Linked DNA regions of Halorhodospira halophila SL1. Each later gene encodes a partner of the first gene's protein in a complex. Links are inferred from orthologs where the notes say so. Each region holds a gene or a part of one and is shown in the gene's direction. Other genes may lie near its edges.

Region 1 (5,322 bases):
GCCGTCGAGCAGGGGCTCCAGGTTGTCGCTGATCCAGTCGACGCCGTCCTCGATCCAGTCGCCGATGGTGATGTTGTCCAGGATGTTCTCACTGAACCACTCGGCCGCCTGGTCCAGCGGGCCGATGGTTTCGTGTTCCTCGAGATCCGGTTGATCTTGCATGTCTGTCCCTTACGCCTGTTGGGTGCGATCCAGGGTGAGCAGCAGCTGGCTGCGCGAGAGGGTGCCGACGTAGTGCCCGTCGTCATCCACCACGACCAGCGGGTACTCGCTCTCGGCCGACGGCCCGAGCACGTCGGAGATTGCCGTGTCGGCCGGGATGGTCTGCACGCCACTGAGGAAGGCGTCGCCGTATTCGGTGCTGCCGCCGCTGCGGATGGCGTCGGTCAGGCTGTCGATGGAGACCAGGCCCTGGAAGCGGCGACTGCGGTCGATGACCACGCCGATGTCGCTGGCGTAGTGCTTGAGCCGCTCGAGTGCGGTGCGCACGTCCACGCCGGGGCGCTGGATGACGGTGACCCGGCGGCGCTCGGCGATGTCGCCGGCGTTGTAGACCTGGCTGACGTCGACGCCGTAGAAGAAGGAGCGCACGTACTCGTTGGCCGGGTTGGAGACGATCTCCTCCGGCGTGCCGATCTGCACCACCTGGCCGCCCTCCATGATGGCGATGCGATCGCCGATGCGCATGGCCTCGTCCAGGTCGTGGGAGATGAAGATGACGGTGCGGCTCTGCTCCTGCTGCAGGCGGATGAGCTCATCCTGCATCTCGGTACGGATCAGTGGGTCGAGGGCCGAGAAGGCCTCGTCCATGAGCAGAATGGTTGGATCCGTCGCCAGGGCGCGGGCCAGCCCCACGCGCTGTTTCATGCCGCCGGAGAGCTCGTCCGGGAAGCTGTCGGCGTTGGCCGCCAGGCCCACAGCCTCCAGGGCCTTGAGCGCCTTCTCGCGCCGCTCCGTCGCGCCGTGGCCGGAGACGTCGAGGCCGAAGGCGGCGTTCTCGGCAACGGTCTTGTGCGGGAGCAGGGCGAAGGACTGGAACACCATGGACATGTCGCGGCGGCGCATGTCGATGAGCTCCTGCTGGCTCATCTGCATGATGTCCTGGCCGTCGAGGTAGATGTGGCCGTAGGTCGGGTCGATGAGGCGGTTGAACATCCGCACCATGGTCGATTTGCCGGAACCCGACAGGCCCATGATGACGAAGACTTCGCCCTCGTGGATGGTGAAACTCGCTTCCCGCACACCGACGGTATTGCCGGTGCGCTGGAAGATCGCGTCCTTGTCATAGCCCTGTTTCAGCAGCTCCATGGCCCGTTCGGGTTTCGGGCCGAAAATCTTGTAGAGGTCTTCTACGACGAGTTTTTCGGTCATGCTGATCCGTCGGTTTGAATGGAGCGTGGTGCAGTTTATTTTCGGGGTGAGCGCGCCGCGGCCACTGGGGGATCAGTAGCTTGAATGGAGCCCGGGCCGGGCAGCGGCTGAATGGAAGCGGACGCCTGTGCGTCGCCTATTCGCTTGGTCATGCTTTTCAACTAGAACATGTCCGGTGCGCCCGGCGCAAGATCAGCATGTTAAAAAGCCTTGCCGGCCGTCCGGGAGGACGGGCCGATCGCCCGGCGGCGTTTGCGTCGTTCCGCGCTTTGCCTTATGCTCTTGCGCTCCAATCGTCACGGCGATTGGCGACTCAGGAGAGGTGTCCGAGCGGTCGAAGGAGCGCGCCTGGAAAGCGCGTGTACTGAAAGGTACCGAGGGTTCGAATCCCTCCCTCTCCGCCAGGCGATGGTGGCTGCACCGGTCCCCCCGCGACGAGTCGCTGTGAACCCCGTCAGGCCCGGAAGGGAGCAGCGGCAGCAGCGATCCTCGGGCGCCGGGGTGTGGCTGGTGTGGCTGCCTCCACCCAACCGGAGCCGCCGTCGGCATGACCTACCAAGCCCTTGCGCGCAAGTGGCGGCCCCGCCGCTTCGAAGACGTGGCCGGCCAGGAGCACGTCCTGCGCGCGCTGGCCAACGCCCTGGCCGACGGCCGTCTGCACCACGCCTACCTGTTCAGCGGCACCCGCGGGGTCGGCAAGACGACCGTGGCGCGCATCCTCGCCAAGTGCCTCAACTGCGAGCACGGCATCACCGCCGAACCGTGCGGTACCTGCGACAGCTGCCGCGAGCTGGACGCCGGGCGCTTCGTTGATCTGATCGAGGTCGACGCCGCCTCGCGCACCAAGGTGGAGGACACCCGCGAGCTGCTGGATAACGTCCAGTACGCCCCGACCCGCGGGCGGTTCAAGATCTACCTCATCGACGAGGTCCACATGCTCTCCAGCCACAGCTTCAACGCGCTGTTGAAGACGCTGGAGGAGCCGCCGGACCACGTGAAGTTCCTGCTGGCCACCACGGACCCGCAGAAGCTGCCGGTGACGGTGCTCTCACGCTGCCTGCAGTTCCACCTGCGCCGGCTCTCCAGCACCCTGATCCGCGATCGGCTGCTGGCTCTGGCCGAGGAGGAGGGGGTGACGGTGGACGCCGGCGCCGCGGCGCGGCTGGCCCGGGCCGCCGACGGCAGCCTGCGCGACGCCCTGAGCCTGCTCGATCAGGCCCTCGCCTTCGGTGAGGGGGCGGCCCGGGACGACGAGGTGGCGGCGATGCTCGGCGCCATCGAGCGCCGCCACGTGCTGGAGGTGCTCACCGCCCTGGCCGACGGCGACGGCGCGGCGCTGGTGACGGCGGCGCGGCACATGGCCGAGGTGGCGGCGGATTTTGACGAGGCGCTGGCCGAGCTGGTGGCCACCGTCCACAGCCTGGCCCTGGCGCAGCAGGTGCCGTCGGCCATCGGCGACGACGAGCCCGAGCGCGATCGGCTGCTGGCCCTGGCCGAGCGCATCGATGCCGAGGATCTGCAGCTCTACTACCAGATCGGCGTCAACGCCCGCCGCGATCTGCCCTACGCACCGGATCCGGCCACCGGCTTCGAGATGGCCCTGCTGCGCATGCACGCCTTCCGCCCGGCGGAGGGCGCGCCCCGGGTGGCGGCGCCGACGGACGGCGGCCGCTCGGGGACGGATGGCGGCGCCCCGGTGGCCGGCGGGGGCGGTGCCCAGGCCGGTGGCGGGCCCGCGGCGAACGCCTCGGCCGGCGTGGCGCCCCCCGAGCCGGCCGCGCCACCCCCGGGCGAGGCCGTGGGTGCGGAGGGCGCGACCGATGAGGACGCGGTGGCCCGCTGGACGCAGATCGTCGGTGGGCTGAGTGGCCCGCTGCGCATGATCGCCGCCCACTGCGAGTGGGTCGGCCGCGAGGGGGCGCGTGTTATCCTGCGCCTGGACGAGAGTCACGAATACCTGAACAACGCCGAGCGGCGTGAGCGGCTGCAGACGGCCCTCGGCGAGGCCTTCGGTGAGACGATCACCCTGCAGATCGACATCGGCCCCACCCGGTGGACGCCGGCGATGGCCGAGCGGCAGCAGGCGCAGGAGCGTCAGGCCGAAGCCGAACAGGCCCTGGCCGGGGACCCGGCGTTGCAGGGGCTGTGCGAGGCCTTCGACGGCCAGCTCCACGGCGTGCGGCCGGCGGACGGCGAAGGCAACCATCCGTAGCGACAAGGATCGAGGTAGAAGGCGATGAAGGGCGGACTCGGCAACATCATGAAGCAGGCCCAGAAGATGCAGGAGGACATGCAGAAGGCCCAGGAGGAGATCGCCGCCATGGAGGTCAGCGGCGAGGCCGGGGCCGGCATGGTCAAGGTAACGATGACCGGGCGCAACGAGGTGCGCAAGGTGGAGATCGACCCCTCGCTGTTCGAGGACGACCGCGAGATGGTCGAGGACCTGGTGGCGGCGGCGGTCAACGACGCCGTGCAGAAGGTCCAGCGCGAGAGCCAGGAGCGCATGTCGGGCATGGCCGAGGGCATGGGCCTGCCCCCGGGGATGAAGCTGCCGTTCTGAGCGGCAGCCGATGAGCGTCTACTCGCCGCGGCTGCGCGAGCTGGTTGAGGGGCTGCGCCGGCTGCCCGGGGTGGGCGCCAAGACGGCGCAGCGCATGGCGCTGCACCTGCTCCAGCGCGACCGGGACGGCGCCCGGCAGCTGGCCGACGCCCTGCAGCGGGCGGTGGACGGGGTGGGGCACTGCCCCGAGTGCGGCCTGCTCACGGAGGAAGAGCGCTGCGGGCTGTGCGCCAGTCCGCAGCGCCGCCGGACGCTGCTGTGCGTGGTGGAGAGCAGCGCCGACGTCTTCGCCCTCGAGCAGGCCACGGACTTCCAGGGGCTGTACTTCGTCCTCGGCGGGGCGCTGTCGCCCCTGGACGGCATCGGCCCGGAGGAGCTGGGGCTGGACCGGCTGCAGCAGCGGTTGGAGGCCGGTGAGGTCGAGGAGATCATCCTCGCTACCAACCCCACCATTGAGGGCGAGGCCACCGCCCACTACGTCCAGAGCCTGGCCGCCGAGCGCGGGGTGCGCACCACGCGGATCGCCCACGGGGTGCCGATGGGCGGCGCCCTCGAGCAGGTGGACCAGGGCACCCTCTCCCACGCCTTCATGGGGCGGCGGGACTACGAGGGCTGAGCATCGGCCGGAAAAGGAGACACCGATGACCGACTGTATCTTCTGCAAGATCGTCGCCGGCGAACTGCCGTCGGAGATCGTCCACAGCGGCGAGCAGGTGATCGCCTTCCGCGATCTCCACCCCCAGGCGCCGACCCATATCCTGATCATCCCGCGGCGCCACGTGCCCACGCTGCACGACCTGACCGCCGCCGACGGCGAGCTGCTCAACGAGATGTTCACCGTGGCGCGCACCCTGGCCGAGCAGGAGGGCCTGGGCGAGCGCGGCTATCGCACGGTCTTTAATTGTAAGGACGAGGGCGGGCAGGAGGTCCACCACTTGCACCTCCACCTGATCGGTGGTCGGCAGATGACCTGGCCGCCGGGCTGACCGGCGCGGCCGCGGCGGTTACAGCTCGGCGAGCCGCTGGCCGCCAAGGGCGCAGAGCCGCCGGAAGGCCTTGAAACTCGCCTCGTCGAGGGCGTTGTCGATGCGGTGGCGGTCGGCGTAGACCATCCCCTGGGGCTGGCCGCCGGCGAAGATTGCGGCCAGGAAGGCCGAGCGGCCGTCGGCGAGGGCGTGCAGGGCGGGGGGGATCCGGTGCTGGACGCGCTGGTAGCGCTGCGGCGTCAGCCACACCGCCGCCGGCTTCGCCATCAGTTCCTGCAGGAGCGAGGGGCGGGCGAGGTCCACCCGGAAGCGGTGGAAGTTCGGATCGCCGGCGGCGCCGAGGACGTACCGTCCGGCCAGGGTTTCGCCGTCGGGGAGCATCTGGGCGTAGAGCACCCGGCTCAG
Region 2 (5,420 bases), 260 kb from region 1 along the record:
GAGCAGCGTGGCTTCTACCCGGGCGAGGTGTCCGAGATGGACGAGCTTTTTCTGACCAACAGCCTGATCGGCCTCTGGCCCGTCCGTTCCGTGGCGGGTACGCAGATACCGGTCGGACCGGTGAGTCAGCGCTATCTCCAGGCAATCGCCGATCATGGGCTCACCCCGTTGGTTGAGGAGCCGGCGATGCGCGGCGGGGCAGGGCGTTGATCGGGCGCGTACCGCGACGACGCTGGTGGGTCGTCGCCGTGGCTCTGGTGTTTGTTGTGTCGTCGGGAGTCGGCGGATGGCTGTTCTACGAGCTCGATCACCGTCCACTGGAGGTCAGCGCCCCCCCCGAGATCCTCGAGGTCCCCCGCGGAGGGTCCTTGCACGCCATCTCCCGGGGTCTCGAGTCCCGTGGCTGGATCCCCGGATCGACGCGCCTCGCGTTGCGAATCTACGGTCGCCTCAGCGACATCTCGGGTGAGCTCAAGGCCGGCGAGTATGTCGTCGAGCAGGGTATGAGCGTGCGTCAGCTGCTGGCGCGGATCCGTGCCGGGCGGGTCAAGCTGCACCGCCTGACCGTCGTCGAGGGTTGGACGTTCGCGCGGCTGCGCCAGGAGCTGGGCCAACACGAGGCCGTGGAGCAGACCCTGGACGGGGTGGAAGACGAGCAGATCATGGAGGAGCTGGGGCTCGAGGCGTCTCACCCCGAGGGGATGTTTTTCCCGACCACCTACCGCTTTCCGCGTGGCGCGACCGACCGTGATCTGCTCCGGGTCGCTGCTCGGCAGATGCGCCAGGAGCTGGCGCGGGTGTGGAGCGAGCGCCACCCGGAGGTGCCCCTGGACGAGCCCTACCAGGCGCTGATCCTCGCCTCGATTATTGAGCGCGAGACCGGGCGCGATGATGAGCGCCGCAAGGTGGCGGGGGTGTTCACCCGGCGCCTGGAGCAGGGTATGCGCCTGCAGACGGATCCCACCGTGATCTACGGTCTGGGCGATGACTACGACGGCCGCCTGCGCCGGGCTGACCTGCGACGCGATACGCCCTACAACACGTATACGCGCCACGGTTTGCCGCCGACCCCGATCGCCCTTCCCGGGCGGGCGTCGTTGGAGGCCGCCGTGGACCCGAAACCGGGTAGTGCGCTGTACTTTGTGTCACGCGGGGATGGCAGCCACCACTTCTCGGATACGCTGGACGAGCATAATCAGGCGGTGCGACGCTACATCCTGGAGGAGAAGTGACCGAGCGAGGGTGTTTCATCACGGTGGAGGGGCTGGAAGGGGCTGGTAAGACCACCTGTCTACAGGCTATCGAGCAGATGCTGCTTGAGGCCGGCATCGACCGCCCCCTGTTTACCCGGGAGCCTGGCGGAACCCCGTTCGGGGAAGCGCTGCGCGGCGCGCTCTTGGATCCGCAGTACCGCGGCCTGACGGCAGAGGCCGAGGCGTTGACCGTGTTCGCGGCCCGTGCCGAACATCTGGCGCAAGTCATCCGGCCCACGCTGGATGCCGGACGCTGGGTGATCAGTGATCGCTTCACGGATGCTACCTATGCTTATCAGGGGGGTGGCCGTGGCCTTGGCGATGAACGGATTGCTGTGCTGGAGCGCTGGGTTCACGGTGGGTTCACGCCGGACCGCACGCTCCTGCTGGACGTGGACCCCACGGTGGGGCGGTCACGGGTCGCCCACCGAGGCGACGGAGAAGACCGCTTTGAGCAGGAGCGGGATCCCTTCTTCCAAGCCGCGCGCGCCGCTTACGCCCGACGCGCCGCAGCAGATCCCGAGCGCTTCCGCTGCATCGACGCCAACCGGCCCGAGGGCGAGGTGGCGGAACAGGTACGTGCCGGAGTGGCCGATCTCTTGCCGGTGGGTGGACGACCGTGAGCGAGGCCGCCCATCTCTCGGACTGGATCACGCCCCGGGACGGGCGGGAGCAACTCCCGCCGTGGCTGCTGCCGGAGCTGGACCGGTTGCTCACCCTCCACGATCAGGGCCGGCTCCATCACGCGCTGTTGCTGACGGGTCGCACCGGCCTTGGCAAACGGCTCCTGGCGGGCGTCCTGGCCCGGGCGCTGCTCTGTCAGGCGGACGAGGGGGGCGGGGCGCGGCCCTGCGGTCAGTGCCGGGGTTGCCATCTGACCGGCGGGGGTTCCCACCCCGATTTGCGCACGCTGAGTCCGAGTAGCCGCGGCGAGCGCGGTGAGATCGTGGTCGACAGCGTGCGTGGGCTGGTCGATTTCCTGCATCTGAGCGCGCAACGGGGGGGGAGTCGGGTGGCGGTGATCGTTCCTTGTGATCGCCTCAACCGCGCCGCCGCCAACAGCCTGCTCAAAACCCTGGAGGAGCCACCTCCGGGCGTCTTCCTGATCTTGGCCACCGGTCGGCCCGGACGGCTGCCGCCGACCGTACGAAGCCGATGCACCGTACGTGGCCTGACGCCGCCGGCCTGGGACGCAGCGCGGCGGTGGCTGGCCGAGCGCGCGGGCGGGGCCGAGGGCCGGGTCGACAAGGCGCTCGCGCTGGCCGGCGGCATGCCGCTGACTGCCGAGCAGATCCTCCATGAGCAGGGGCTGGAGGGATACGAGTCGCTGCTCCAGCAGCTGCACCGCCTCAGCGCCGGAGGAGACCCGGTCAAGGAGGCCGAGGCCTGGGAGGGGGCGCCGGAGGCACTGGCCGACGCCGTTACAGCGATCCTGGCGGATCTACTGCGTCAACGCCACGGGGCGCCGGATCGCGGACTACTGCCGTCGCCGCTGGCACAGCAGCTGGTCCGCGAAGCCTCGGTGGAGGCGCTCCACCAGGCGTTCTTGCGTATCGGCGAGCATCGGCGCGGCCTCGAGCAGCCTCTGAATGGCCGTCTGGCCGCCGAGGCGATCTTCCTCGACCTGGCCGCCGCCTTGCGGCCCGCTCGTCAATCCGCCGCCAGACAGGCGTGAAGCCGCCGCCAGGCTTCCTCCAGGTCCTCGGCTGTGTTGTAAAAATGTGGCGAGAAGCGGATCCCGCCGCAGCGCGAGGCACACGCCACGTCACGGGCACGCAGCGCCGCCAGGAGACGCTCCGGATCCGCTCCCGGTACGCGGAAGGTCACGATGCCGGCGTGCCGTTGCGGCTCCGACGGTGTAACCAGCTCAAAGCCGTGGCGCTGGACTCCCTCCATGGCGTGCCGGGCGTTTTCCAGGACGCGCCGCTCGACCTCGTCCAGGCCGACCTCTTCTAGGACGGCCAAGCTGGCCTCGAGGGCGTGGGAACCGAGCAGATTGGGGCTACCCGGCTCCAGGCAGCGACCGTTGCCGGCCGGATCCCAGCCAGGGCGGTCGAATGCGCCGAGCTCGTCGGCCATGTGCCAACCGATCTGCCAGAGCCTTAACTTGTCGCGCACCCGCGGGTGGACGTACAGACCGCCAATGCCTTCCGGACCAAGCATCCACTTGTGGCCATCGGCGACGATAAAGTCGGCATCCACCGACAGCCTCAGCGCCCCCAGGGTCTGGATGGCATCGACGCACAGCAGGATGCCGCGTTCGCGGCAGGCGGTGCTCAGGCGCTCCAGATCCATGCGCAGCCCGGTGCCGTACTGGACGCTGCTCACCGGCAACAGTCGGGTTCGCGGTGTCAGGGCGTCGATCAGGGCGTCTTCGGGCGTGGCGCCGTCACTCAGTCGGACCTGGCGAACGTGGACACCGTAGTGCTCGGCGAGCGACTGCCAGACCCAGCGATTGGAGGGAAATTCCTGGTCGTTGATGACCACCTCATCCCCGGGGTGCCACGTGACCCCATGCGCAACCATCGACAGGCCCGCTGAGGTGTTGGGAACCAGGGCGATGTCCTCCGCTGCGGCGTCACCGACCCCCATCAGTCGGGCGAGCCGGGCACGCAGCCGGTCTTCGGCCTCAAGCCATTGGGGGTAGTCCGCGGCGCCCCGGTGCAGGCACTCATCCGCGAACCGATGGACGGCATCCCGCGTTCGCTGCGGCCAGGTGCCGACGCCAGCGTGGTTGAGGTAGACCAGGTTTGGGTCCAACGGGAACTCTGGGTGGGCCATCGCCGTTGCCTTTGTGGTTGCAGCGGTGAACGACCGAGTATACCGAGCCGTTGGCGGGTTGTCGGCAAGCCCGCCGGCCGCAGCCGCCGTGTCGCCGGCACGCCTGGGGCCGTGGAAGGTATATTATGTTAAATAGCCCGCGACCCCAAGAGAAGGAAGGCCGGCCGTGGTCCCTGACTCAGTGGTCGGATGCGCCCTGTCCGGCGCCCTACCCACCCCGAGAGCTTTTACGCCTCAGACTTGCCGTGTCTCCCGCCATCGCTGGGCGTGCTCCTCGTCAGCGATATTCCACTCGTGCTCGATGAACTGTTTATCTCCGGTCTCCAGCAACGCCCACAGGATGAAGTCGGCAGCGTCCTCGGGGCTGTGAAGCTGACCGTTCTGCTTAAGCTTGATGAAGCGATCCACGGCCGGGAAGCGCTCCGGGGTCTGGGTCCGGATGTGATCCTGCATGGGGGTATCCACCACGCCCGGGCGAACCGAGCCGACCAGGATCCCCTCGCGCCATAACTCTTCGCGGTAGATCTGGTAGACCATGAACAGCGCAGCCTTGCTGGTGCAGTACGCACCCCAGCCCATGGACGGCTTGTGCGCCGCTCCCGACGAGATATGCAGGATTCGGCTTCCCGGCTCCATGAGTGGCAGCAGCCCCTGGCTGAGGAAGACCGGCGCTTCCACGTTAACCGCCATGGCTTTCCGCCAGGCGTCGAGGTCCACGTCCTTGAGCGGTCCCACCGGATCGAGAAGACCGGCATTGTGGATGACCGCGCGCACCGTGTAGCCCTGCGCGGCCTCGATGATGTGTCCGCGCTCGTCAGCATGGGCGATATCCGCGCTGAGTGTGCGAATCCGGTCTGAATCGGCGGTGGCGGTTTCGGCGAGCGCCTCAGGGCGTCGCCCGACCGTGAGCACCTGGGCTCCGTCCCGGGCAAGCCCGCGCACCAGTGCCCTGCCCAGGCCGCTACCACCACCGGTCACGACCACCAGTTCGTTCTCATGCCACCTCATGTTGCGCTCCTTCACTCAACGATCGGCCTGCTCACCGCGATGGCACGCCTGACTTCAATTCGATTCAGTGAACAGTGTAACGAGTCAGACAATCACAGGTCGCTGTCCGGACCAATGATCCGATTCGGCGGCACTCCCCCCGTTGCAAACGCCACCAGATTATCGCGCAGCTGCTCGACAATGCGGCGTCGCGCCTCCAGCGCCGACCAAGCGCTGTGCGGTGTGACGGTAACGTTCGGTAGATCCGCGGCCAGTAGCGGGTGGTCCGGCGGGGGGGGTTCCTGTGTCAGGACGTCGAGCGCGGCCGCCCCGATCTCTTCGTTCCGCAGTGCCGTGGCGAGCGCCGACTCATCCACCAATCCCCCCCGGGCGGTGTTG
Region 3 (5,378 bases), 2.1 Mb from region 1 along the record:
CGAGTACTACCGCTGGGAGCAGTGGCTGTTCATCCGGCTCTACCGCAAGGGGCTGGTCTACCGCGATACCGCTGCGGTGAACTGGGATCCGGTGGACCAGACCGTGCTGGCCAACGAGCAGGTCATCGAGGGTCGGGGGTGGCGCTCGGGTGCTTTGGTGGAGCGGCGCGAGATCCCGCAGTGGTTCCTGCGCATCACCGATTACGCTGACGAGCTCCTCGAGGCGCTGGACGAGCTGGACGGGTGGCCGGAGCAGGTGCGCAACATGCAGCGCAACTGGATCGGCCGCTCCGAGGGCGTCGAGCTGAGCTTCGATCTCGCCGGTCGCGACGAGCAGCTGACCGTCTTCACGACGCGTCCGGATACCCTCTACGGGGTGACCTACATGGGCCTGGCGCCGGAGCATCCGATCAGCCTGGAGCTGGCGGAGCACCATCCGGCGATCGCCGAATTGGTCGAGGAGGCCCGCTCCGGCGGTACCGCCGAGGCCGATCTGGCCACGCGCGAGAAACGCGGCGCCGATACCGGGCTGGAGGCCATTCACCCGTTGACCGGCGAGCGCATCCCGGTGTGGGTCGCCAACTTCGTCCTCATGGAGTACGGCTCCGGCGCCGTCATGGCGGTGCCGGCCCACGACCAGCGCGACTGGGAGTTCGCCAGCACCTACGGTCTGCCCATTCGGCCTGTGGTGCACCCGGCTGACGGCACCGAGCTGGATATCGCCGCCGGCGCCTTCAGTGATTACGGGGTGCTGGCCGACTCCGGGCCGTTCAGCGGCATGCCCTCGGACCGCGCTTTCGCCGCCATCGCCGAGCGTCTCGAGGCCGAGGGCCGGGGGCAGCGCCGGGTGCAGTACCGCCTGCGGGACTGGGGTGTGTCGCGGCAACGCTACTGGGGCGCGCCGATCCCCATGATCCACTGCGCCGACTGCGGTCCGGTTCCGGTCCCTGACGACCAACTGCCGGTGACGCTGCCCGAGGACGTGGAGATCAGTGGCGGCGGCTCGCCGCTCAAGTCCATGCCGGCTTTCTACCAGACCGCCTGCCCGCAGTGTGGTGCGGACGCCGAGCGCGAGACCGACACCTTCGATACCTTCATGGAGTCCTCCTGGTACTTTGCCCGCTTCGCCTGCGCCGACCAGGACGGGGCCATGCTCGACGAGCGGGCGGACCACTGGACCCCGGTGGATCAGTACATCGGCGGGATCGAGCACGCCGTGTTGCACTTGCTCTATGCGCGCTTCTACCACAAGGTGCTGCGCGACGAGGGGCTGGTGAGCTCCGATGAGCCGTTCACTCGGCTGCTGACCCAGGGCATGGTGCTCAAGGACGGCACCAAGATGTCCAAGTCCAAGGGCAACACCGTCGATCCCCAGGAGCTGGTCGACCGCTTCGGTGCCGACACCGTGCGCTTGTTCACCATGTTCGCTGCGCCGCCGGATCAGTCCCTGGAGTGGTCGGACTCCGGGGTCGAGGGCGCCTACCGCTTCCTGCGCCGCCTGCACGGCCTGGTGCGCGATCACGTCGCCGCGGGGCCGGCGCCGGCGCTGGATCCGCAGGCGCTCAGCGACACCCAGCGCGATCTGCGGCGCAAGGTCCACGAGACCATCGCCAAGGCCTCCGATGACGTCGGCAAGCGCTTGACCTTCAACACCGCCATCGCCGCGGTGATGGAGCTGTGCAACGCCCTGGGCAAGGCCCAGGACGATAGCGCCGCCGGCCGGGCGGTGATGCAGGAGGGGCTTGAGGCCGCGGTGCTGATCCTGGCGCCGATCACCCCGCACCTGTGCCATCACCTGTGGTTCCAGCTCGGCCATACGGCCCCAGTGGTCGAGGCCCCGTGGCCGGAAGCGGACAAGCAGGCGCTGGTCCGCGACGAGGTGGAGCTGGTCGTCCAGGTCAACGGCAAGCTCCGCGGCCACGTCACGCTGCCCGCCGACGCCGATCAGCAGCAGGCCCAGGAGGCGGCATTGGCCGAGCACAACGTGCAGCGTTTCGTGGCCGACAAGGAGATCAAGAAGGTGGTCTTCGTCCCCGGCAAGCTCATCAACGTGGTGGCCAAGTAGCGGCTGTACCGCCGCCTGGGCCAGGGGGTGCGGATGCGATTAGCGTGGCCGAATCGGTGCCGAGGCCCAGCCGGGTTCCTTGGGGTGGCGGTACTGGCCCTGGCGCTCAGTGCCTGCGGCTGGCAGCTGCGCGGCGCCCCGGGCGGGATCTCCCTGGACGGACAGGTGATCCAGGTGGTTGATGAGGCGGGCAGCAGTGAGCTGCGCCGCGAGGTGCGCCGCGGCATCCAGGGGGCGGGTGGGCAGTACACCGAGGGCGCCGCCGATGCCGACTGGGTGCTGACCCTGCACGGGCGGGGCAGCAGCCGTGACACGGCCTCGGTCGGGGCGGACGGTGACGTCCAGGACTACCGCCTGACCTACACCATCGATTACAGCGTGGCCGGTGGGGACGGCGAGACCCGCATCCAGCGGACCTCGCTGGATGCCCAGCGCACCTTCGCCGATCCGGCCGGTGGCGCCGATGAGCGTCGTGCCCGCGAGGCGGAGCTGGAGGAGGAGCTGCGCGCCGACGCCGTGCGCCTGTTGATGCTGCGCCTGCAGGCCCTGCGCTGATGGCCGAGCGGCCGGAGACTCTCCACCGCCAGCTGGAGCGCGGGCCGCTGCCCCGAGTCTGTTTCATCGCCGGCGAGGAGCCGCTGCTCCAGCGTGAGGCCACCGACGCCGTGCGTCGGGCGGCGCGGGAGGCCGGGCACTCCGAGCGCGAGGTGCTCGATGTCGATGCCGGCTTCGACTGGGGGTGGCTCACCGAGGCCGCCAGCAGTCTGTCGCTATTCGGTGATCGTCGCCTGCTGGAGGTGCGCATGCCCGGCGGCAAGCCCGGGCGCGACGGGGCCGAGGCCCTCAAGGCCTACTGCCAGGACCCCCCGGAGGATACCGTCCTGCTGTTGACCAGCGGGCGCCTGGAGCGTTCCGCCCGTGAGTCGGCCTGGGCGCGGGCGCTGGCCGAGGCCGGGATCTTCGTCTACTGCTGGCCGGTGCCGGGGCGCGACATGCCGCGCTGGGTAGCCGAGCGGCTACGCCGCGCCGGTCTGCAGGCGGATCCGGAGGCAGCGGCGCTGATCGCCGAGCGCTCCGAGGGGAATCTGCTGGCCGCCGATCAGGCGGTGGAGAAGCTACGCCTGCTGGTTGGCAGCGGCACCGCCGTGGATGTCGAGACGGCCGCCGGGGCGCTGGCCGACAGCGCCCGGTACACCGTGGACGATCTGGCCGACGCTGCCCTGGACGCGGAGTGGACGCGGGCGCTGCGTGTCCTCGCTACGCTCCGGGAGGAGGGCGTGCAGCCGCCGCTGATCCTCTGGGCCCTGGCCCGGGATATCCGGGTGGCGGCGCGGCTGGCGGCCGGCGCCGATGAGGGGGTGCTGCAGCGCGAGCGGATCTGGAAGCGGCGGGTCGGGCGGCTGCGCCAAGCGGCCCGCCGGCATCCGGCGGGGGCCTGGCGGCAGCTGCTGCAGCGCTGCCACCGTGTGGATCGGGCCATCAAGGGCCTGCCGCCCGGTGACCCCTGGGAGCAGCTGCGGGCCCTGGTCTCTCGTCTGGCCCGCGCCATGGCAAAATAGCGCCAATCGGTACACCATATCCCCGATCGAGCCCATTTGAGCAGACCTGATGAGTGCAGAGCATTCGAGCGACATCGCCGAGACCATTCGCCGGATCGGGCAGCAGGCCCGCGCCGCCGGGCGCGCCCTGGCCCGCTCCGGGACCGGTGCGCGCAACGACGCCCTGGCCGCCATCGCCGCCCGTATCGAGGCCGGCTCCGAGGCCATCGCCGCGGCCAACGCGGCGGACCTGGAGGCCGCCCGCGAGGCCGGGCTCGACCCGGCCCTGATCGATCGCATGGAGCTCACTCCGGGCCGCATCCAGGCCATGGCCGACGGGCTGCGCGAGATCGCGGCGCTGCCGGATCCGGTGGGTGCGGTGCGCGAGCTGGCGTCACGGCCCTCGGGGATCCAGGTCGGGCGGATGCGCATGCCCATCGGGGTGATCGGCATCATCTACGAGTCGCGCCCCAACGTCACCGCCGATGCCGCCGGGCTGTGCATCAAATCCGGCAACGCCACGATCCTGCGCGGCGGCTCCGAGGCGATCCGCTCCAACCGGGCCATCGCCGAGCAGATTCGCGCCGGGCTAGAGGACGCTGGGTTGCCGGGGGACGGTGTCCAGGTGGTCGGGACCACCGACCGGGATGCTGTCGGCGCCCTGATCCAGATGCCTGAGTCGGTGGACGTGATCGTCCCCCGCGGCGGCAAGGGCCTGGTCGAGCGCATCGCCCGCGAGGCGCGGGTGCCGGTGATCAAGCACCTCGACGGTGTCTGCCACGTCTACATCGACGAGGCCGCCGATACCGAGAAAGCGGTGGCCATTGCCGTCAACGCCAAGACCCAGCGGCTGGGGACCTGCAACACCATGGAGACACTGCTGGTGGCCGAGGCGGCCGCCGAGCGGGTGCTGCCGGAGGTTGGACGTCAGCTGCGCGATGCCGGGATCGAGGTGCGCGGCTGCGAGCGCACACGCGCCCTGATCGACGAGGCGGTGCCCGCTACCGAAGAAGACTGGACCACCGAGTATCTCGGGCCCACCCTTGCGGTACGTGTGGTGGCCGGGTTCGACGACGCCGTGGCGCACATCGAGCGCTACAGCTCCGGGCACACCGAGGCCATCGTCACCGAGAGCTATCCGCTGGCGCAGCGCTTCCTGCGCGAGGTGGACTCCAGTTCGGTGATGGTCAACGCCTCGACCCGCTTCGCCGACGGTCAGGAGTACGGCCTCGGCGCCGAGATCGGGATCAGCACCGACAAGCTCCACGCCCGGGGCCCGGTGGGGCTGGAGGGGCTGACCACCGAGAAGTGGATCGTCCTCGGTGACGGTCACGTCCGCAGCTGACGGCGAGGTGAGCGGACGCGTGAGACAACCGCTGCGTACTATTGGCCTGCTCGGTGGCACGTTCGATCCCATCCACTACGGCCACCTGCGCCCGGCCGAGGAGGTCCGCGAGGCCGTGCAGCTCTCCGAGCTGCGCCTGATCCCGGCGCGCATCCCGCCCCACCGGGCCCGTCCGCGGGTCGGGCCCGAGCAGCGCGCCGAACTGGTGCGCCGGGCCGTGGCCGACAACCCCAGCGCCTGCGTCGATGAGCGGGAGCTGCACCGCGATGGGCCCTCCTACACCGTCGACACCCTGGCCGAGCTTCGCGCCGAGCTCGGTGGTGTCTCGCTGTGCCTGATCCTCGGGTACGACACTTTTCTCGGGCTGCCTGGCTGGTCCCGCTGGCGGCAGCTGTTCGAACGGGCCCACGTGGTGGTCACCGAGCGGCCC
Region 4 (5,234 bases), 1.1 Mb from region 1 along the record:
GTGGGGGCTGACTGTGGCCATCGAGCCGCCGGAGCTCGAGACCCGTGTTGCCATCCTCAAGAGCAAGGCCATCCGCGACGGCGTCGACCTACCCGACGAGGTGGCCTTCTTCGTGGCCAAGCGTCTACGCTCCAACGTCCGTGAGCTCGAGGGCGCCCTGCGGCGCATCACCGCCAACGCCCAGTTCACCGGTCGCGCCATTGATGTCGACTTTGCCAAGGAAGCCTTGCGGGATCTCTTGGCCCTGCAGGACAAGCTGGTCACCATCGACAACATCCAAAAGACCGTGGCCGCCTATTACAAGATCCGCGTCGGCGATCTGCTCTCCAAGCGCCGCAGCCGTTCCATCACACGACCCCGCCACATGGCCATGGTCCTGGCCAAGGAGCTGACCTCGCATTCGCTACCGGAGATCGGCGACGCCTTCGGCGGGCGCGACCACAGCACGGTTCTCCACGCCTGCCGCAACATCAAGTCGCTGATCGAAGACGACGCGCGCCTCGCCGAAGATTACGACAACCTGTTGAGAACCTTGAGCACTTAGCCCGGCGTAAGCTGTGGAAAACCTGCGGAGTGATCCAAGGGTGAATTCCATCCCCAGGTTTTCCACATACACCGCACCGCCCGCCCTGGTGTTTGTTGTGGATCTTTTCTCCCTTTTGAGACAGTGTCTTATCAACACTTTCCACAACTTGACGCGGTGCCAATAACAACAACAAGCTTTCTCTTTCCTTAAGCAGTCATTACAGCCAACGAGGACGAACATGCGCTTCGAGGTCCAACGCGAACCCCTGCTCGCCGCCCTCCAGTCGATCGTCGGCGTCGTGGAACGCCGCCAGACCCTGCCGGTTCTTGGCAACATCCGCGTCGAAGCCCGATCGCAACAGCTGCAACTCACCGCCACCGACCTCGAGGTGGAACTCGTCGCGTACCTTGAGGCCAACACGAAAGACGAAGGTGTGATCACGCTTCCAGCACGGAAATGGCTGGATATATGTCGAAATCTTCCGGAAGGTGCGTCGATCAGCATCGAAGCCAATCAGGATCGGGCGACCCTGCGCGCCGCCAGCAGCCGCTTCTCCCTGGCCACCCTGCCCGCCGATGAATTCCCCGAGGTCGAGTCCATCGGCGACACCGAGGCCGTCGAGATCCCGCGCGGCGAACTCCGCCGACTCATCGAGCGGACGCACTTTTCCATGGCGCAGCACGACGTCCGTTACTACCTCAACGGCCTGTTGCTAGAACTCACCGGGAGCGGCGCTCGCGCCGTGGCCACCGATGGCCACCGCCTCGCCCTCGCCGAGAGTGACAGCCCGGTCCAAGTGGCCCAACCCCGCCAAGTCATCGTCCCGCGCAAGGGCGTCCAGGAGTTGCTTCGCCTGCTCGACGATGCCGATGAGCCTGCCACCCTCGAGTTCGGTACCAACCACGTCCGGGTCACGCTGCAGTCCGTCCGTCTGACGTCCAAGCTGATCGACGGCGTATTCCCCGATTACAATCGGGTTATCCCCCAGGATGGCGACAAACACGTCCTGATCGATCGCCAGTACCTGCGCCAGGCCCTGACCCGGGTGGCCATCCTCTCCAACGAGAAATATCGGGGCATCCGCTTCGCCGTGGAGGGTGACACCCTGCGGATCGGCTCCCACAACCCGGAACAGGAGGAGGCCGAGGAGGAGCTGGGCATCGAGTACGGTGGCGAGGCCGTGGAACTCGGCTTCAACGCCAACTACCTCCTCGATGCCCTCGGTGCCCTGGATACCGAGCGCGTCCAAGTGACCCTGACCGACGCCAGCAGCAGCGGCCTGATCCGTGCCGAGGGGTCCGACAATGCGCGCTACGTCGTTATGCCGATGCGCCTCTGAACCGAATGGAACGCCTGGAGGTCCACGGCTTCCGGAACCTGGCCGATACCCAACTGCGGCCCCATCCCCACCTCAACGTGGTGACCGGGCCGAATGGCGCGGGAAAGACCAGTCTGCTCGAGGCGATCTACTTCCTCTCTCGGGTCCGTTCATTCCGCACCCGGCAGAACGACCGTCTCATCGGCTGGGGGGCCGAGGAGGCCCGCGTGGTCGCCGTGCGCGGCCACGACCGCCTCGGTGCCGCCCGTACCCCCGGCCACACGCGACTGCGGCTGAACGGTGCCGATGCCCATACCCGCTCGGCCCTGGCCGCTCGGCTTCCGGTTCAGCTGATGAACACCGAGCACCAGCGGCTGCTCCTTGACGGTCCCCGGGTGCGCCGCCAGTTCCTCGACTGGGGGACGTTCCACCTGGAACCGGACTACCGCGAACTGGCCCAGCGTTATCAGCACGCCCTGCGCCAGCGCAACGCCGCCCTTCGGGTCGGCGACCGGCGCAGCGAACAGGCCTGGACCCCGGTCCTCATCCGTTGTGCCGCCGCCGTGGACGTTGCCCGCCAGCGGTTCATTGAGGCCCTGCGTCCCATCTGGAGCGAATTCGCCCGGCAGTGGCTGGGCCTGGAGAGCCTGGAACTGCGTTACTACCGGGGGGCTGCCGCCGAATTGCCGTGGGAACGGGTCCTCGATGAGCAGCTCGAGCGCGACCGCACTGCCGGGTTCACCCACCGCGGCCCCCACCGGGCCGATCTGATCCTCAGCCGGGATCGCATCCCCGCTGCCGATGCCCTCTCGCGGGGTCAGCAGAAGCTACTGGTGGTGGCCCTGCTGATCGCCGAGGTGAAGCTCTGGTCCCGCCAGGGGCTGACCCCGGTGCTGCTGATCGACGATCTCCCCGCCGAGCTGGATCCGGCGCACCTGCACACCGTGCTGGATACGGTGACCGGTGATCCCACCCAGGTCTTTCTGACCGCTATCGACGGCGCTGCGCTGCCGACCGATCTGCCCCCGGGACAGTGGTATCAGGTATGCGAAGGGAGGGTGTCAGCGATGGTATAATGGCCTTTTACGACCGGCACTTCGGTCCAGACGTACCCTTGTAGAGGCTGAATCATCGATGACGACGGAGATTACGCCGCAGTACGACTCGGAAAGCATTCAGGTGCTGCGTGGCCTCGACGCCGTCCGCAAGCGCCCGGGCATGTACATCGGCGATACGGACGACGGTACCGGCCTCCACCACATGGTCTTCGAGGTCCTCGATAACTCCATCGACGAGGCGCTGGCCGGCCACTGCTCCGAGATCACCGTCACCCTCCACGCCGATCACTCCGTCACCGTGACCGACAACGGCCGCGGTATACCAGTGGACATCCACGCCGAGGAGGGCGTCCCCGCTGCGCAGGTGATCATGACCGTGCTGCACGCCGGCGGGAAGTTCGATGACAACAGTTACAAGGTCTCCGGTGGTCTGCACGGGGTCGGTGTCTCCGTCGTCAACGCGCTCTCTGAGCGCTTGCGCCTGGTCATCGAGCGCGAGGGCAAGGTCCACGTTCAGGAGTACGCCGATGGCGCGCCGGTCACCTCGCTCAAGGTTGTCGGCGAGACCGAACAGACCGGGACGCGCATCACCTTCAAGCCGTCCGAGGCGATCTTTACCGAGGTCCAGTACAACTACGATATCCTCGCCAAGCGCTTCCGCGAGCTCTCCTTCCTCAATCCGGGGGTGCGCGTCGTCCTCAAGGACGAACGCACCGAGAAAGAGGATGTCTTCGAGTACACCGGCGGGATCCGCGCCTTCGTTGAACACCTCAACCGCAACAAGACTCCGCTTCACCCGACGGTGTTCTATGTCACCGCCTGGCGGGATGGGGTCGGCGTGGATGTGGCCATGCAGTGGAACGACTCCTACCAGGAGAATATCTTCTGTTTCACCAACAACATCCCGCAGCGTGACGGCGGCACTCACCTGGCCGGGTTCCGCGGCGCCCTCACCCGCACGGTCAATGGCTATCTCGAGGCCGAGGGGTATCTCAAGAAGCTCAAGTCGACGCCCAGCGGCGAGGACGTGCGCGAGGGGCTGACCGCTGTGGTCTCGGTCAAGGCCCCGGATCCCAAGTTCTCCTCGCAGACCAAAGACAAGCTCGTCTCCTCCGAGGTCAAGGGCATCGTCGAGTCGCTCCTCTCCGAGTCGCTGCAGACATTCCTTGCAGAACACCCGCCGGAGGCCCGCGCCATCGCCGAGCGCGTCATCCAGGCCAGCCGGGCCCGCGAGGCCGCGCGCAAGGCCCGGGAGATGACCCGGCGCAAGGACGCGCTGGATATCGCCGGCCTACCGGGCAAGCTGGCCGACTGTCAGGAGCGCGATCCGGCTAAGTCGGAGATCTACCTGGTCGAGGGCGACTCCGCCGGCGGTTCTGCCAAGCAGGGGCGCGATCGCCGTACCCAGGCGATCCTCCCGCTCAAGGGCAAGATCCTCAACGTCGAGAAGGCGCGATTCGACAAGATGCTCTCCTCGGCGGAGGTCGGCACCCTCATCACCGCGCTCGGCTGCGGCATCGGCCGTGACGACTTCGATCCGGACAAGCTCCGCTACCACCGGATCATCATCATGACCGACGCCGATGTGGACGGCTCCCACATCCGCACCCTGCTCCTGACCTTCTTCTACCGGCAGATGCGCGAGCTGGTCGAGCGCGGCAACGTTTATATCGCCCAGCCACCGCTCTACAAGATCAAGCGCGGCAAACAGGAACACTACGTCAAGGATGAACGCGAGCTGACCGAGTATCTCCTGGAGCTCGCCCTGGACGGCTCAGCCTTGCACCCTGGCGGGGGCGCACCTCCGATCAGCGGCGAGGCTCTCGGTCGGCTGGCACGCCGCTACTACGAGGCCATGGAGCTCATCGAGCATGTCTCGCGGCGCTGGGACTCGGCGATCCTCGAGCAGATGACCACGCTGGCGCCGCGTACCGAGGACGACATCACCGACGCCCAGGCCATGCAGGCGTGGTTCGATCAACTGGTGCAGCAGGTCGAAGCCGCCACGGATGCCAGCATGCGCTATCGGGTGACGGTCCAGCGCGGCCCGGATGGGGGCTTCCAGGAGGCCATCGTGACCCGGCGTCGCCACGGTCTGGATCAGGAGTACCGCTTCAATCCGCAGTTCTTCCTGTCGGCGGAGTACGACACCCTGAAGGCCCTGGCCTCGCTGCTGGACGGCCTCCTCCACGAAGGGGCCGAGGTGGTTCGCGGCGAACGCCGTCGGCCGGTTACCAGCCTGCGCGAGGCGGTGGAATGGCTGATGGAGGAGGCCAAGCGCGGGCAGACCATCCAGCGCTACAAGGGTCTGGGTGAGATGAATCCGGATCAG

Evidence for each region.
Region 2: the proteins of dnaX (region 1) and holB are in contact, whole or in part, in a cryo-EM structure (PDB 8GIZ), measured with the Escherichia coli proteins. The link is inferred for Halorhodospira halophila SL1 from one-to-one orthologs.
Region 3: the proteins of dnaX (region 1) and holA are in contact, whole or in part, in a cryo-EM structure (PDB 8GIZ), measured with the Escherichia coli proteins. The link is inferred for Halorhodospira halophila SL1 from one-to-one orthologs.
Region 4: the proteins of dnaX (region 1) and dnaN are in contact, whole or in part, in a cryo-EM structure (PDB 8GIZ), measured with the Escherichia coli proteins. The link is inferred for Halorhodospira halophila SL1 from one-to-one orthologs.

The regions. Positions count from the first base shown.
Region 1 is NC_008789.1:263,638-268,959, reverse strand. Bases 1,349-4,250 are described here. They hold dnaX (DNA polymerase III subunit gamma/tau), read left to right. Parts: upstream 1,349-1,918; coding sequence 1,919-3,583; downstream 3,584-4,250. Other genes in these bases: recR (recombination mediator RecR), read left to right, coding at 3,942-4,250; HHAL_RS01195 (YbaB/EbfC family nucleoid-associated protein), read left to right, coding at 3,608-3,931; proV (glycine betaine/L-proline ABC transporter ATP-binding protein ProV), read right to left, coding at 1,349-1,371. Outside these bases: HHAL_RS01215 (ABC transporter permease), read right to left, coding at 1-162; more of proV, read right to left, coding at 172-1,348; more of recR, read left to right, coding at 4,251-4,547; HHAL_RS01185 (histidine triad nucleotide-binding protein), read left to right, coding at 4,573-4,917; HHAL_RS01180 (HDOD domain-containing protein), read right to left, coding at 4,936-5,322. UniProt on the Escherichia coli protein: Part of the beta sliding clamp loading complex, which hydrolyzes ATP to load the beta clamp onto primed DNA to form the DNA replication pre-initiation complex.
Region 2 is NC_008789.1:4,444-9,863, forward strand. What follows is about bases 901-3,900. They hold holB (DNA polymerase III subunit delta'), read left to right. Parts: upstream 901-1,872; coding sequence 1,873-2,928; downstream 2,929-3,900. Other genes in these bases: mltG (endolytic transglycosylase MltG), read left to right, coding at 901-1,232; tmk (dTMP kinase), read left to right, coding at 1,229-1,876; HHAL_RS00050 (aminotransferase class V-fold PLP-dependent enzyme), read right to left, coding at 2,904-3,900. In the rest of the region: pabC (aminodeoxychorismate lyase), read left to right, coding at 1-210; more of mltG, read left to right, coding at 249-900; more of HHAL_RS00050, read right to left, coding at 3,901-4,034; HHAL_RS00055 (SDR family NAD(P)-dependent oxidoreductase), read right to left, coding at 4,269-5,042; HHAL_RS00060 (D-2-hydroxyacid dehydrogenase), read right to left, coding at 5,135-5,420. UniProt on the Escherichia coli protein: Part of the beta sliding clamp loading complex, which hydrolyzes ATP to load the beta clamp onto primed DNA to form the DNA replication pre-initiation complex.
Region 3 is NC_008789.1:2,342,013-2,347,390, reverse strand. What follows is about bases 1,664-4,621. They hold holA (DNA polymerase III subunit delta), read left to right. Parts: upstream 1,664-2,619; coding sequence 2,620-3,624; downstream 3,625-4,621. Other genes in these bases: HHAL_RS10820 (glutamate-5-semialdehyde dehydrogenase), read left to right, coding at 3,674-4,621; HHAL_RS10830 (LPS-assembly lipoprotein LptE), read left to right, coding at 2,150-2,620; leuS (leucine--tRNA ligase), read left to right, coding at 1,664-2,065. Outside these bases: more of leuS, read left to right, coding at 1-1,663; more of HHAL_RS10820, read left to right, coding at 4,622-4,948; nadD (nicotinate-nucleotide adenylyltransferase), read left to right, coding at 4,968-5,378. UniProt on the Escherichia coli protein: Part of the beta sliding clamp loading complex, which hydrolyzes ATP to load the beta clamp onto primed DNA to form the DNA replication pre-initiation complex.
Region 4 is NC_008789.1:1,328,885-1,334,118, reverse strand. What follows is about bases 1-2,814. They hold dnaN (DNA polymerase III subunit beta), read left to right. Parts: upstream 1-764; coding sequence 765-1,865; downstream 1,866-2,814. Other genes in these bases: recF (DNA replication/repair protein RecF), read left to right, coding at 1,871-2,814; dnaA (chromosomal replication initiator protein DnaA), read left to right, coding at 1-544. Outside these bases: more of recF, read left to right, coding at 2,815-2,920; gyrB (DNA topoisomerase (ATP-hydrolyzing) subunit B), read left to right, coding at 2,979-5,234. UniProt on the Escherichia coli protein: Confers DNA tethering and processivity to DNA polymerases and other proteins. Acts as a clamp, forming a ring around DNA (a reaction catalyzed by the clamp-loading complex) which diffuses in an ATP-independent manner freely and bidirectionally along dsDNA.